Paludibaculum fermentans: one gene and its partner. The protein of the gene in region 1 interacts with the protein of each later gene in a pairwise test. Links are inferred from orthologs where the notes say so. Each region holds a gene or a part of one and is shown in the gene's direction. Other genes may lie near its edges.

The links.
Region 2: the proteins of eno (region 1) and rpe interact in binary tests that used the Escherichia coli proteins (3 or more experiments, as listed by UniProt). The link is inferred for Paludibaculum fermentans from one-to-one orthologs.

Annotation. Positions count from the first base shown.
Region 1 is NZ_CP063849.1:1,649,275-1,656,036, forward strand. The notes cover bases 2,573-5,432. They hold eno (phosphopyruvate hydratase), read left to right. Parts: upstream 2,573-3,289; coding sequence 3,290-4,576; downstream 4,577-5,432. Other genes in these bases: gpmA (2,3-diphosphoglycerate-dependent phosphoglycerate mutase), read left to right, coding at 4,586-5,335. In the rest of the region: ltrA (group II intron reverse transcriptase/maturase), read right to left, coding at 150-1,619; IRI77_RS06530 (hybrid sensor histidine kinase/response regulator), read right to left, coding at 5,451-6,762. UniProt on the Escherichia coli protein: Catalyzes the reversible conversion of 2-phosphoglycerate (2-PG) into phosphoenolpyruvate (PEP). It is essential for the degradation of carbohydrates via glycolysis.
Region 2 is NZ_CP063849.1:4,435,253-4,442,134, reverse strand. The notes cover bases 3,847-6,826. They hold rpe (ribulose-phosphate 3-epimerase), read left to right. Parts: upstream 3,847-4,989; coding sequence 4,990-5,664; downstream 5,665-6,826. Other genes in these bases: bamD (outer membrane protein assembly factor BamD), read left to right, coding at 5,702-6,826; IRI77_RS17415 (transcription antitermination factor NusB), read left to right, coding at 3,847-4,927. Also shown: IRI77_RS17445 (TonB-dependent receptor), read left to right, coding at 1-62; IRI77_RS17440 (ExbD/TolR family protein), read right to left, coding at 122-538; purE (5-(carboxyamino)imidazole ribonucleotide mutase), read left to right, coding at 707-1,165; IRI77_RS17430 (inorganic phosphate transporter), read right to left, coding at 1,206-2,252; IRI77_RS17425 (DUF47 domain-containing protein), read right to left, coding at 2,260-2,874; IRI77_RS17420 (ATP-binding protein), read right to left, coding at 2,992-3,795; more of IRI77_RS17415, read left to right, coding at 3,812-3,846; more of bamD, read left to right, coding at 6,827-6,882. UniProt on the Escherichia coli protein: Catalyzes the reversible epimerization of D-ribulose 5-phosphate to D-xylulose 5-phosphate.

The DNA of each region.
Region 1 (6,762 bases):
CGCGGTCTCACCTCGGGGTTGGCGTGGCGTTCGGCGCCGGCCTTGGGGGCCGCTACACTGCGCGTCGAGTAGGCACGGCAGGTTGCCCCGCCGCGCCTCTCACAGAACCGGACTTGCGGGTCTCGCATCCGGCTCTTTGGATCAATGTGTCACCATGCCAGACTGAGCTGGCTGGGAACTTGCGGTAGAGGATTGGCCACGCGCCAGCGGTCGTACAGCGACCCGATCTGACCGTGAAACCAATCGTTGGGGTATGCCTTGGTCATCCCCCGCCGGTTGCTACGAGACCAGACACCTTGCCGGTAATAGGCAACTCCGGCAGCTTGCCCGGAGCTGGCGCCTCGTTTCACCAAGTGCCGGTACAGAAAGCGAGGCCGCTTCTTCTGGCAGATCACGATAGCCCGCAACCTGCGGCGTGCGTGCGCGTCATACCGTCGAAACTCGTCCGCTCCTGCTCGGGTACAAATCCGGAAATAGGCGATCCAGCCCTGGAAATATTTGTTCAGTCCTTCCATGCAGGCCCGCAGCGAGCTACCCCAGCGCCTTGGAGTCAACTCCAAGATCCTAGCGTTGAGCTTCGCCTTCGTCTTGGCCGATATCAGCACCTCGACATTCGGGCCCCCGTCCGTCCCAAACCGAAAACCCAGGAAATGAACCTTCTCCGGTTGAGTCACAGAACTCTTCGCCTCGTTGATCTGAAGCCGCAACCGGTTCTCCAGATACCGACGCGTCGAAGCCATGACCCTTTCTCCGGCTCGTTGGCTCCGCACGAAGATATTGCAGTCATCGGCGTAGCGCACAAACCGGAGCCCACGGCGCTCCAACTCCCAGTCCCATTCGTCCAGGACGATGTTGGACAGTAGTGGAGATAGAGGACCCCCTTGCGGAGTGCCCTCCTCCGTGGAAACCTTTGTGCCGTCCGGCAACACCACCTTCGCTTTCAGCATCCGCCGCACCAGGTTGAGAATCCGGACGTCGCCCACCTGCTGCCCCAAACGGTTGAGCAAGCGTTGATGATGGACTCGATCGAAAAATTTCGATAAATCCAAATCGACCACGACCCGGTACCCTTCCCCCAAATACTGCTTCGCCTCTGCAATGGCGGTGTGAGCACCCCGCTTCGCGCGGAATCCGTGACTGCTGTGATGAAACCGTGGCTCGAAGATCGGCTCCAGAACCTGGAGTACGGCCTGTTGAACCCACCGGTCCACCACATTCGGAATACCCAAGCCGCGCTCGCCTCCGCCCGGTTTCGGGATCCATACCCGTCGGATATCACCCGGTCGATACGTTCCGTCGAGAAGAGACTTCTGCAACTCAGGCAGCAGAGCCGGGGCCTCATCGACCACCTGCTCCACACTCCGCCCGTCTACGCCGGGCGCACCCTTGTTTCGCAACACATTCAGCAACGCCTGCGCCAGATTGCTCGCCGACGCCACCGCCTCCATCAGCCGCCCTTCGGCGGCCGTGCAAGTGGCAGGTTCCATCCGGCCGCTACCCTTCGCTGTGTGCACCAAGAATCGCTTCCCATAGGACTCGTCCTGCGGGCCGCGAGCCTTGTCCCCTTGCGGGCTATCGGCGAACACGAAGGCCAACTGCCGTTGTTCTGCGCTTTTCAATCCATCTCCCCCTTGGCTCTACTGGCTTTCACCAGCTTCATCGCTACTACGAGGAGATCCGACTTCTCCCTGGGCATCGGACGGTCGTTCTCAATACCTTCCGCCCTACCGCTTTCGCGGTCCCAAAGAGATCTCTTGGAGTAAGAACAATCAATGTCCTGCCGCTCCCATCCCCCACACCGTCCTGACACCGGTTGAATATAGGGCGTCGCGTTTCCGAGCACGCTTGCCTCCACCAGGCCGGCCTCACGGGGCTTCACTTTCGTTTGGTGCTGCAGTTCGCCTCCGACTTCTTCCCCACGCGCCCTCGCGGTGCCGCGCAGTTGCCCTTGGCTCACAGTTGCCTCCAACAGGCCCTGTAGGGGACTTGCACCCCCAATCGATCGTTCATGTCCAACACACTCGGTCGCCCTTCGGGCTCCCTCCGAGCCCCCCGGGACCGCTTGCTTGTTGCTGGACATGCTGACTCTCCTTCCTTCAAATCAGTGTCCAAGAAAATCGCGGGGCGGGAGAACTTCAGACTGGCTTCGCTTGGCCGGGTCACGCAAAAGATCACAATCGCCCACTTGCCGTCATCGCTGGCGGCACACATGGGCAACTGGATTTCCTAGCCCGGCGATCCCAACGGGCCCCCTTCGTTTGCGATCCAGTAGAGTCCAGGTCATTGCTTCCCGTGACGGTCACCTGCAGACTGATGCTCGCGTTCAAGTACATTGGGCGGGTCGTCGTGTTCTATTTTCAGAACAATTTTCATTTCAGGGTGGGCCAGTTGGCATTCACTCGCCATTTCCGCTCATTACGTTAGGAGAAGTTGTTCCGTTTACGGAACGCCTTTGTTGTTGTGGACACTCCAAGAATAGGGATGAACCGAGAACTCCATGATCCGCCTCCGGCTTCGCCGAGGGTAATGCTGGAGCAGCGCTAGCAGGTGGTTGGAGCCAGCCGGCGTTGGGTTGGTGGAGGTTTTCGTTGGGATTGCGGCGGGCCCCCGGCTTCGCCGAGGGTAATGCTGGAGCAGCGCTAGCAGGTGGTTGGAGCCAGCCGGCGTTGGGTTGGTGGAGGTTTTCGTTGGGATTGCGGCGGGCCCCCGGCTTCGCCGAGGGTAATGCTGGAGCAGCGCTAGCAGGTGGTTGGAGCCAGCCGGCGTTGGGTTGGTGGAGGCTTTCGTTGGGATTGCGGCGGGCCTCCGGCAATGCCGGAGGGAATGCTGGGGCGGGTTTTCGTTTGAGTTGCGGGTTTTGGTGAGTTGGGACGGTTGGGGTGGGCTGAGAGAGTGGACCGGTGGAGACCCCTCCCTGACGGTCGGGGTTCGTTGTTGCGATTGAGGCGGTGGTCCCCACGCAGGGGGACCGGCGATGACGGGCCGGGAGTGGGGCTCCCGTGGCACGCTCCGTTGAAGACGCCCTGGCTAGCCCGTCGCTATCTCCGGGACTGGCGTTTGGGTCGCCGCTTCGTCTCGTTTAGCGGCGCGCAGGGCCATGAGGGACTCCTTTCCAGTTGCGGTTCGCATCTATCGTCCCTGAACGGAGAAGCGGGCTGGGGACCGTTGTGCCTGTTACGACCCGGTGACAGCCGCGGGAGAGTCATAAGGAAGGCAGTCTGCCGCCCAAGATGTGCGAAAATAAGGGAGTCAGCCCTCTGATTCCAATCCCTTGAGAGAAGACATCCTTATGACCGAAATCGTAGATATCGTCGCACGTGAGATTCTGGATTCCCGCGGCAATCCGACCGTTGAAGCAGACGTTTACCTTTCCAGCGGCAGCATGGGCCGCGCGGCCGTCCCGTCGGGCGCGTCCACGGGCGAAAACGAAGCCTGCGAACTGCGCGATGGCGACAAGTCGCGGTACCTGGGCAAGGGTACGCTGAATGCCGTCCACAACATCGGCGAAGAGATCCTGCCCGCAGTGCTCGGCATGGATGCCGGCCGCCAGCAGGACCTCGATGCCAAGATGATCGAGGTGGATGGCACCCCGAACAAGAGCCGTCTGGGCGCTAACGCCATTCTGGCTGTGTCGATGGCCGCCGCCCGCGCCGCCGCCGACGCCTACGGCCTGCCCCTTTACCGTTACCTGGGCGGCGTAAACGCCCGCACGCTCCCCGTGCCGAACATGAACATCATCAATGGCGGCGCGCACGCTGACAACAGCGTCGACTTCCAGGAGTTCATGATCAGCCCCCACGGCGCCGACACCTTCTCGAACGCCATCCGCATGGGCGCCGAAGTGTTCCACACGCTGAAGGGCGTGCTGAAGAAGCGCGGCTACTCCACGGCGGTCGGTGACGAAGGCGGCTTTGCGCCGAACCTGAAGTCGAACGACGAAGCGGTGGAAGTGATCCTGGAAGCCATCGAGAAGGCCGGCTATAAGCCCGGCGAGCAGATCTCGATCTCCCTCGACCCCGCGTCCAGCGAATTCTACGATCGCGAGAAGGCGAAGTATGTCTTCAAGAAGAGCGACAAGCGCGAACTGTCCAGCGACGAAATGATCGCCTTCTGGGCCAACTGGGTTGCCCAGTACCCGATCCTCTCGATCGAAGACGGCATGGCCGAATTCGATTGGGACGGCTGGAAGAAGATCACCGATCAGCTCGGTTCGAAGATCCAGCTGGTGGGCGACGATCTGTTCGTCACCAACCCCGAGATCCTGGCCAAGGGCATTGCCACCGGCACCGCCAATTCGATCCTGATCAAGGTGAACCAGATCGGCACGCTCAGCGAGACCCTGGATGCGATGGAGATGGCGTTCAAGGCGCACTACACCTGCATGACCTCGCACCGCTCGGGCGAAACCGAAGACTCCTTCATCGCCGACCTCGCCGTCGCCACCGGCTGCGGCCAGATCAAGACCGGTTCCGCCAGCCGTACCGACCGTATGGCGAAGTACAACCAACTGCTCCGGATTGAGCAGGAGCTGGGCGCCACCGCCCGCTACGCCGGTCGCAAGGCGTTCAACCAGTAAGGATCCAGCATGTATAAACTCGTCCTCATCCGCCACGGCGAAAGCACGTGGAATAAGGAGAACCGCTTCACGGGCTGGACGGACGTCGATCTCAGCGAGAAGGGCGTTCTGGAGGCCGTGGAAGCGGGTCAGGTACTGGCCAAGGAAGGCTTCCAGTTCGATCTGGCGTACACGTCGGTGCTGAAGCGTGCGATCAAGACGCTGAACACCGTGCTGGACCAGATGGACCAGTTGTGGATCCCGGTGGAACGCTCGTGGCGGCTGAATGAGCGCCACTACGGCGGCCTGCAGGGCCTCAACAAGTCGGAGACGGCGGACAAGTATGGCGAGGCCCAGGTCAAAATCTGGCGCCGCAGCTACGACGTTCCTCCGCCGGCCCTGACGGCCGACGACGAACGGTTCCCGGGCCGCGACCGCCGCTATGCGGATGTCGCTGCGGCCGACCTGCCTCTCACCGAATGCCTCAAGGACACCGTCGCCCGGTTCCTGCCGCTGTGGCACGAATCCATCGCGCCGGCCGTCAAGAGCGGCAAGCGAGTAGTCATCGGCGCCCACGGCAACAGCCTGCGGGCCCTGGTGAAGTACCTGGACAACGTCAGTGAAGCCGACATCCTCGAGCTCAACATTCCGACGGCCATGCCGCTGGTCTATGAGCTGGATGCCGACCTGAAGCCCATCAAGTCTTACTATCTCGGCGATCCCGAGAAGGTAAAGGCAGCCATGGACGCAGTCGCCAAGCAGGGCCAGAAGAAGGCCTGACCGGCGGTTCCATTCGAGTGCGAAAAAAGCGGGTCCGGTTCCCTCAGTGGAGCCGGACCCGCTTTTCCGTTCCAGGCAGCCGTTCCCTGTCTACTTCGTTGAAGAGATCCCTGTTTCAGACCCTGCCGGCGAGATCGGTCACTTGCGCAACGCCCTGGACCGCGGAGGCCAGTTTAGCCGGCCCCTCCGCCAGGGGCGGAGCAACACCCGTGCCTTCCGGGCGTGCGGCGACTATCCGTTCTCCTGCCGAGCGGATGAGTTCATTGGTCATCTCGGGCGTCTGGCACTGTCCCCAAAGATGCAGGGTGCGGCGCAACTCCTCGAACGCGATGGGTTTGCTCAGATAGTCGTTCATGCCCGCCGCCAGGCAGGCGGTTCTATCTTCATTGGTCGCGGCGGCGGTCAGCGCCACCACGGGCACGCAGGATTGAGCGGAAGGCATCTTCCTGATTCTTCTGGTCGCTTCCAGGCCGTCCACCGACGGCATGTGCACATCCATCAAGACGATGTCGTATGAGTTTGCCTCCACCCGGCTCACCGCGGCCCTGCCGTCACTGGCGAAATCAGCGTGGCACCCCAGCTTCTGCAGCATCCGCAGGATGACCATCTGATTCACCATGTTGTCTTCGGCCACGAGGATCTTCAGTGCTTTGAGGTGGCCGCTGTCGTCCGGTTGTACCGGTTTCCTGGCCGCCTCAGCGATCCCGACGGAGATGGTGAACTCGAAGGTCGCACCTTCTCCAGGCCGGCTCTCCACATGGATCTCCCCGCCCATCATCTCGACGAGACTCTTGGAGATAGCCAGGCCCAGCCCAGTACCGCCATAGCACCGGCTGATGGAGGCATCCACCTGGCTGAAAGAGTGGAACAGGCGATCCAGCCGGTCCTCGGCGATCCCGATGCCCGTGTCCTTCACGGTAACGCGGATCAACTGCCGGCCCTCCATCGGCCCCGGACCCTCCAGAACAGCCTCCATCCGGATTGAGCCGCTGTGTGTGAACTTCACCGCGTTGCTCATCAGATTGGCCGTGACCTGGCGCAACCTTGTCGCATCGCCCAACACGACCGCCGGCAGCGATTCATCCAGGCGCAGTGAGTATTTGAGATTCTTCTCCTCGGCGCCTTTGCGGAACAGTTCAAAGCTCCAATCCAGGCAACCCCGGATGTCGAAGGGCTCCTCCTCCAGTTCCAGCCGCCCGGACTCGATCTTGCTGAAGTCGAGCACATCGTCGAGTACGCGCCGCAGCACCTCGCCCGAGGTGCGAATGAGTCCCATCATCGGGCGCAGATCGTCGGCATTGGGCTCTTCCTCCAGCAGGAAACTCAGCCCCAGAATGCCGTTGAGCGGGGTACGGATTTCGTGGCTCATGTTGGCCAGGAACTCGCTTTTGGCCCTGGCGGCCGCATCGGCGCCCTGGCGCGCCCGT
Region 2 (6,882 bases), 2.8 Mb from region 1 along the record:
CGCGGGCTTCCGAATTTGGCGGCAGCCGTACGGGACAGGTGAGCGCGCGGATCGAGTTCTAGAAGCAGTTGTCAGCTTGAGGATGAAAGGGGGCCGGTGCATGCCGGCCCTCTTTCGCGTTTCAGCGTCCGTCGTCGAGGCGGGCCGTGAGCAGGCCGACATGGTCGATGGAGGCGCCTTTGGCGATGTCCACGACCTGGGCGACGTACTGGAACTCGGTGTCGGCTCTGGCCTGGACGAAGACGACACGCTCGGCTCGGGTCTTGAAGATGTCGAGGAGGCGGGCTCCGAGGTCGGGTAGGCGGATGGGTTCGGTGTTGATGCGCAGGTTGGAATCGCCATCGAGCTGGATGACGACGGAGCGGTCGGCCGGGCTGTTGGTGGGCGGGTCGCCACCGGGCTGCGGCAGGGCGGCGGAGAGGCCCAGGGTTTTGGGCGGTGTGATCACCATGAAGATGATCAGGAGCACGAGCAGGATGTCGATGAGGGGCGTGACATTCAGTTCAGCTCCGCGGGCACTGCTGTTGGTGAAGGCCATGATGCCTGGATAGACACCAGGTGCGGGCGGGATTGTTCCTGACTCATTTGTGGGCTGCGCGCGGCGCAAAGCTATCGGATACTAGAGAAGAGGGCCTCGCGCCCCCACCTCGTTCCTGACCACAACCAAGACACCACTATGAGCAGCACTCCACTTGTATCCGTAATTATGGGCAGTAAGTCCGACTGGGAGACGATGAAGCACGCCTGCGATACGCTGGCGCAGTTTGGGATCGCGCACGATAAGCGGGTCTGTTCGGCGCACCGGACTCCGGAGGCGGCGACCGAGTTTGCACGCACCGCGAAGGAACGCGGCGTGAAGATTATTATCGCGGCGGCGGGCGGAGCGGCCCACCTGGCGGGCGTCGTGGCGGCGCACACTCCTCTGCCGGTGCTGGGCGTTCCGATGAAGGGCTGGGCTTTGGACGGCCTGGATTCGCTGCTGTCCACTGTGCAGATGCCGGGCGGTATTCCCGTGGCGACGTTTGCGATCGGCAAGGCCGGGGCGATCAATGCGGCGCTGTTTGCTGTGGCGACGCTGGGGCTGGCCGATGCCGGACTGGCGGCGAAGCTGGATGAGTTCCGGGCGTCGCAGACGGAGAAGATTCTGGCGGAGACGCTGCCGTAAGGACGGGCCCAGCCCGTCACTTACGACTTCGGAACGGCAGTTACTGTTTGCCCGACACCATGTGGATGAAGGCGAAGGCCAGTCCACCGACAGCGGCGGAGAGCGGGAGCGTGAGGATCCAGGCCCAGAGGATATTCTTGGCCAGGCCCCAGCGCACCGCTTTCATGCGCTGGATGGAGCCGACTCCGGCGATGGCGCCCGTGATCACGTGTGTCGTGGACACCGGGATCTTGAGGTAAGTGGGGAACAGGATTGCGATGGCGCCGGCGGTTTCCGCGCAGAAGCCGCCACGGGGCTTCAGGCGGGTGAGTTTGCCGCCCATGGTGTGGACGATGCGCCAGCCGCCGCTCATGGTGCCCAGGGCGATGGCCGAGAAGGCGGCGAGGACGACCCACCACTGCACGTGGAAGGTCTTGATGTAGCCGGCGGTGAGCAGCACGCCCGTGATGATGCCGATGGTCTTCTGGGCGTCGTTGGAGCCGTGGGAGTAGCTGAACAGGCCCGAGGAGACCAACTGCAGACGGCGGAACCAGCGGTCCATCTTTTTGGGCGAGGAGTGCCGGAACATCCAGTAGATCGCCACCATGAGGGCGTACCCCAGGACGAGGCCCAGCAGCGGAGCCACGACGATGAACGTCATGGTCGTGATCCAGCCGGAGACCACGATGGCTTCCATGCAGTGGCCGAAGCCTTGCGTGAGTCCAACCTTCACCATGGCCGCGCCCGCGTAGCCGCCGATGAGGGCGTGCGACGAGCTGGAGGGGATGCCATAGTACCAGGTGAAGAGGTTCCAGAAGATGGCGCCGATGAGGCCCGCGAGCAGGACGTACTCGGAGACGACTTCCATCTTGACCATGCCCTGGCCGACGGTTTTGGCGACGCCGGCTTCGTCCCAGAAGAGCAGCGGGATGGCGGCCGTGAAATTAAAAAAGGCCGCCCAAAGGACGGCCTGAAAAGGTGTAAGAACGCGGGTGGCCACGACGGTGGCCACGGAATTGGCGGCATCGTGGAAGCCGTTGATGTAGTCGAACACCAAGGCGACCACCACGATCAGCGTCACCAGAATCAAAGTTGAGTCGATCGCCACCGTGGTGCTACCCGTTCTTGACGATGACGTTCTGCAGGGCGTCGGCGACGTCTTCGCAGTAGTCGGTGGTCATTTCGAGGAACTCGTAAATCTCTTTCTGCTTGATGAGGGAGAAGGGGTCCTTCTCCTTATCGAACAGGTCGGCGATGGCGGCGCGCACGATGTGGTCCGCGGTATCCTCCAGCCTGTTGATCTCAATGCAGTGGTCGAGCAGGGGCTTCTCGGCGTTGAGCGCCTCGAAGGCTTTCTCGAGCATGAGGGCGCAGCCCTCGATGACGCGGCAGACCTCGATCATGGGCTGCGGGATGGGATCGATCTTGTAGGCGACCAGGCGGTGCACCGAGTCTTCGATACCGTCCAGCACGTCGTCCATGTGGGAGCCGAGGGAGTGGATATCCTCGGGATCCAGGGGGGTGATGAACGTCTGGTTCAGGCGGGTGAAGATCTCGTGGATGATTTCATCGCCCTTCTGTTCCAGGCGAGCAATAGCGACTTCGGCCTCGCGCAGCGCGCTGGGGCCCTTTTCCGCGGCTTGGCGAAGCACCTGGGATGCCTGTGCGATCAGCCGTGCCTGTTCAACAAAGTAGTGGAAGAATTTTTCTTCGCGAGGAAGAAGCCTCATACAGCCTCAATGCAAACTCATCCGTCCTGGGAGGGTCGGCCGGAAGGCCTATCTACAGTTCGGGGCGGAAACAAGATTATCTCAGAGGGAGCGGGGGCCGGGTCAACTTGTGCAGGGTTACGATTTGGTGAATACTTCGTCCTGCAGCACCGGCAGGAGGCTGGATTCGGCCTCGTCGGTGGCGTTGTCCAGGTCCAGGTAACGGAGGTCTAACAGACGGCTGGGATTGATGTTTCCCATGGCGGAAAGAAGAGTGTGCTTTAAGTGCGGGTAGTCTTTCTCCAGGTCCGCAAAGATATCACGAATCGAGCGCCGGACGGTGCCTGTTTTCAGCGAACAGCCGCAGGGAATGACCGGGGCTCCTGTTTCACCGGCAAAGGCGCGGGTGAGGTCCTCAGTGACGTAGAGGAGCGGGCGGATGAGCCGGAAGTCCTTTTTGCTGGAGTAAGTTACGGGGGGCAGGGCACTGATGCGGCCGGTGAACATGGCGTTACGCAGGAACGATTCGCAGAAATCGTCGGCGGTGTGGCCGAAGGCGATGACGTTGGCGTCGAGTTCGCGGCCGATCTGGTAAACGGCGCGGCGGCGGAAGCGGCTGCAGACGTCACAGCCATGCTCGGGCTGTTCAGTGATCAGGCGCACGGAGGGGCCGTCGACGCGCAGGGTCCAGTCGACGCCGCGGCTGGTGAGGTACTCGCGAAAGGGCTCGATGGGTTTGAGGAACTTACCCTGGTCGATGGTAAACGCGCAGACGGAGAAATTGATGGGAGCGCGGTCGCGCAGGAGCAACAACGCTTCGAGCAGGGTGAGGGAGTCTTTGCCGCCGGAGAAGCCGACGGCCACGCGGTCGCCTTCCCGGATCATCTTGAACCGGGTGATGGCTTCGCCGACTTTGCGGAGGATGACTTTCTGGAGTTCCAAATCCCTATTATAAAGTGTGACCCCTGCGCGCCGTATCGCTTTCGAGATCCTTGGCGCGGTGGACAGAGGGGGATTTGCCGCCGATCTGTTGGATGAGCGCATTGTGCGCCTGGACGCCCGCGACGCGGGGTTGGTCACTCAGATTGTATTTGGCGTCCTCCGCCGCCGCGCCCAGTTGGACTACCTGATCACCCAAGCCGCCTCGCGGCCGGTGTCGAAAATGGACTCTTCCGTCGTGCGCGCCCTGCGCATGGGCGCGTTCCAACTGCGCTTTCTGTCGAAGATTCCGCCGCATGCCGCTGTGGGCGAGAGTGTGGACCTGGTCAAGATGGCGGGGAAGCAGTCGGCCGCGGGCTTTGCGAATGCGGTGCTGCGGCGGCTGCCGGAGATTCCGGCGGAGTGGCCGTCGGATGAAGTCCGGTACTCCATGCCGGAGTGGCTGTGGGCGCGCTGGCGCAAGAACCTGGGCGGCGCGGCGGCTGTGCTGGTGGCCGAAGCGGGACTGCACGAGCCGGAGACCTGGCTGCGTACCGCGAGTGGCGAAACCGTTGCCGGCGACACCCTGGAGGGGCCGGTGCCGGAGGGTTCACGGGTAATGGACGTGGGGTCGCAGTCGATTGTGCCCTACCTGCAACTGCAAGAGGGTCAACGATTTCTGGATCTGTGCGCGGCTCCGGGCAACAAGACGCTGCAGGCCATGGAGACGCCGGTGAAGGTGGTGGCGTGCGATTCCAGCGCGGCGCGTCTGAGGGCGTTCATGGCGCAATGTCCGCGGGTTCAACTGGATGCGGAGAAGGCGCTGCCGTTCGGGCGGGTGTTCGACAGGATCCTGGTGGATGCGCCGTGTTCGGGGACGGGGACGCTGGCGCGGAATCCGGAGATCCGGTGGCGGCTGGCTCCGGAAGAGATCACGCGCCAGGCGGAGCGGCAGATCCGTATCCTGCGCAATGCATTAGCGTGCCTGCGTCCGGGTGGGCGCCTGGTCTACTCCACCTGTTCACTGGAACCGGAAGAAAACAAAGAAGTGGTTAACCGGGTGGCGGCGGCGCGCGTCCAACGCGTGGTACAGAGACTGCCGGGGCGGGATCCGGGTGACGGATTCTTCGCCGCAGTCCTGGTACAGCCGGAGTAGGAATGACGACTTCGAACGCGCGCGGCTGCCGCACGAAAGGTTAAGATGGAGGGATCCTCCCGATGATCGAAATCCTGCCGTCCCTTCTGGCCGCGGACTTCGCTCGCCTTGGCGAACAGATCGCCCAGGTGACCGAAGCGGGGGTGAATTTTCTGCATTTCGACGTGATGGACGGGCATTTTGTGCCCAACATTTCGTTTGGCGTGCCGGTGCTGCAGTCGTTGCGGAAGAGCACGAAGCTGGCCATTGATGTCCACTTAATGATTGAAGACGCAGATACTTACGCGCCGATGTTCGTTGCGGCCGGCGCGGACTGCGTATCGGTTCACCAGGAAGCGTGCCCACATCTGGACAGAACGATCCGGATGATCCAAAGCGAAGGGGCGCGCGCCGGGGTGGTGCTGAATCCGGCGACTCCGCTCGTGACAGTGGAGAATGTCCTGCCCCTGGTGGACTACATTCTGCTGATGAGTGTGAATCCCGGGTTTGGGGGGCAATCGTTTATCCCCTACGTTCTGGAGAAGGTTCGCGCGCTGCGCGAGCAACGGGAACGGCTGGGACTGAGTTTTTCCATTGAGATCGACGGAGGTGTCTCAGTGGACAATGTAGGTAGGGTCGCCGAAGCAGGAGTGGACTGGGTTGTTGCCGGTTCCAGTGTTTTTGGCGCTCCGAATCCGGCCCATGCCGTTACTGCCATGCGGCAGGCGGCCATGGACGCCGTGGCCCGCAGGGTGTGACTCCCTACGGAACCCCGCAAATAAGGTGATGCGACTGATGATCTTCTCCAGGAACCGCTCGGCGCAATGGATCGCCGCCGTACTCGTCTGCCTGTTTGCCGTGTTTGGCGCAGGCTGCCGTGGGAAGAAGTACGAAAACCCGATCACGAAAGACACCGAGCAACCCGATAAGGTTTTGTTCGACAAGGCCGTGAAGGACATTGAGCGGGGCCGTTATGAAGTGGCCCGCCTGACCCTGAACACGTTGATGAATACGTACGACACCAGCGAGTTTCTGGCCAAGTCCAAGCTGGCGATCGCCGATTCGTGGATGAGGGAAGGCGGTACGCACGCTTTTGCCCAGGCGGAAGCTGAGTACAAGGACTTCATTCTGTTCTACCCGACCCTGGAAGAGTCGGCCGAAGCGCAGATGAAGGTCTGCGACATCCACTACAAACAGATGGAGAAGCCGGACCGCGATCCGACGCACGTGATGCGGGCCGAGGAAGAGTGCCGGACGCTGCTGACGAACTTCCCGAATTCGCGCTACGCGCCGGAAGCGGCGCAGCGGCTGCGCGACATCCAGGAAGTGTCGAGCGAGGGTGAGTTCCGGGTGGGCGCGTTCTACCATCACAAGGGGTCGTTCCCGGCGGCGGCCAACCGCCTGCAGACGGTGACGGACCACTACCCGCTCTACAGCGGGTCGGACCAGGCACTTTGGCTCTCGGGCGACAGCTACAGCCACATGGGGCCGCGCTTCAAGCAGAAGAGCATCGCGTCGTACCAGAAGATTGTCCGCGATTACCCCCTGAGCCCGATGGCGGATCAAGCCAAGGACAAGCTCAAGGAGATGGAAGCGGAGATTCCCGAGCCGGATCCGGTGGCTTACGCCCGGATGAAGTACGAGTTGGAGAATCAGGCCAAGAAGGGCATGATGAGCAAGGCGTGGGCTCCTTTCTCGAAGGATCCTGACGTGACGATGGCCGCCAAGTCGGGCCAGCCCGCCATGACCAACCTGCGGCCCTCGATCCCGGCCAGCGTGCCGGTGCCCGCGGGTGCAGTCGGCGGCAATACCGACATCACCATCAGCACGAATCCGACGGGCGGCACTTCGCAACTGGATACGCAGCCGGATGCCCGTGCGACTCAGCCAGCGGCTGCGCAGACGCCGACTACGCCGCAGGCGGCTGCTCCTGCCGCCGCGAATCCGAACGAGATGATTCCGACGAACCATCAGAT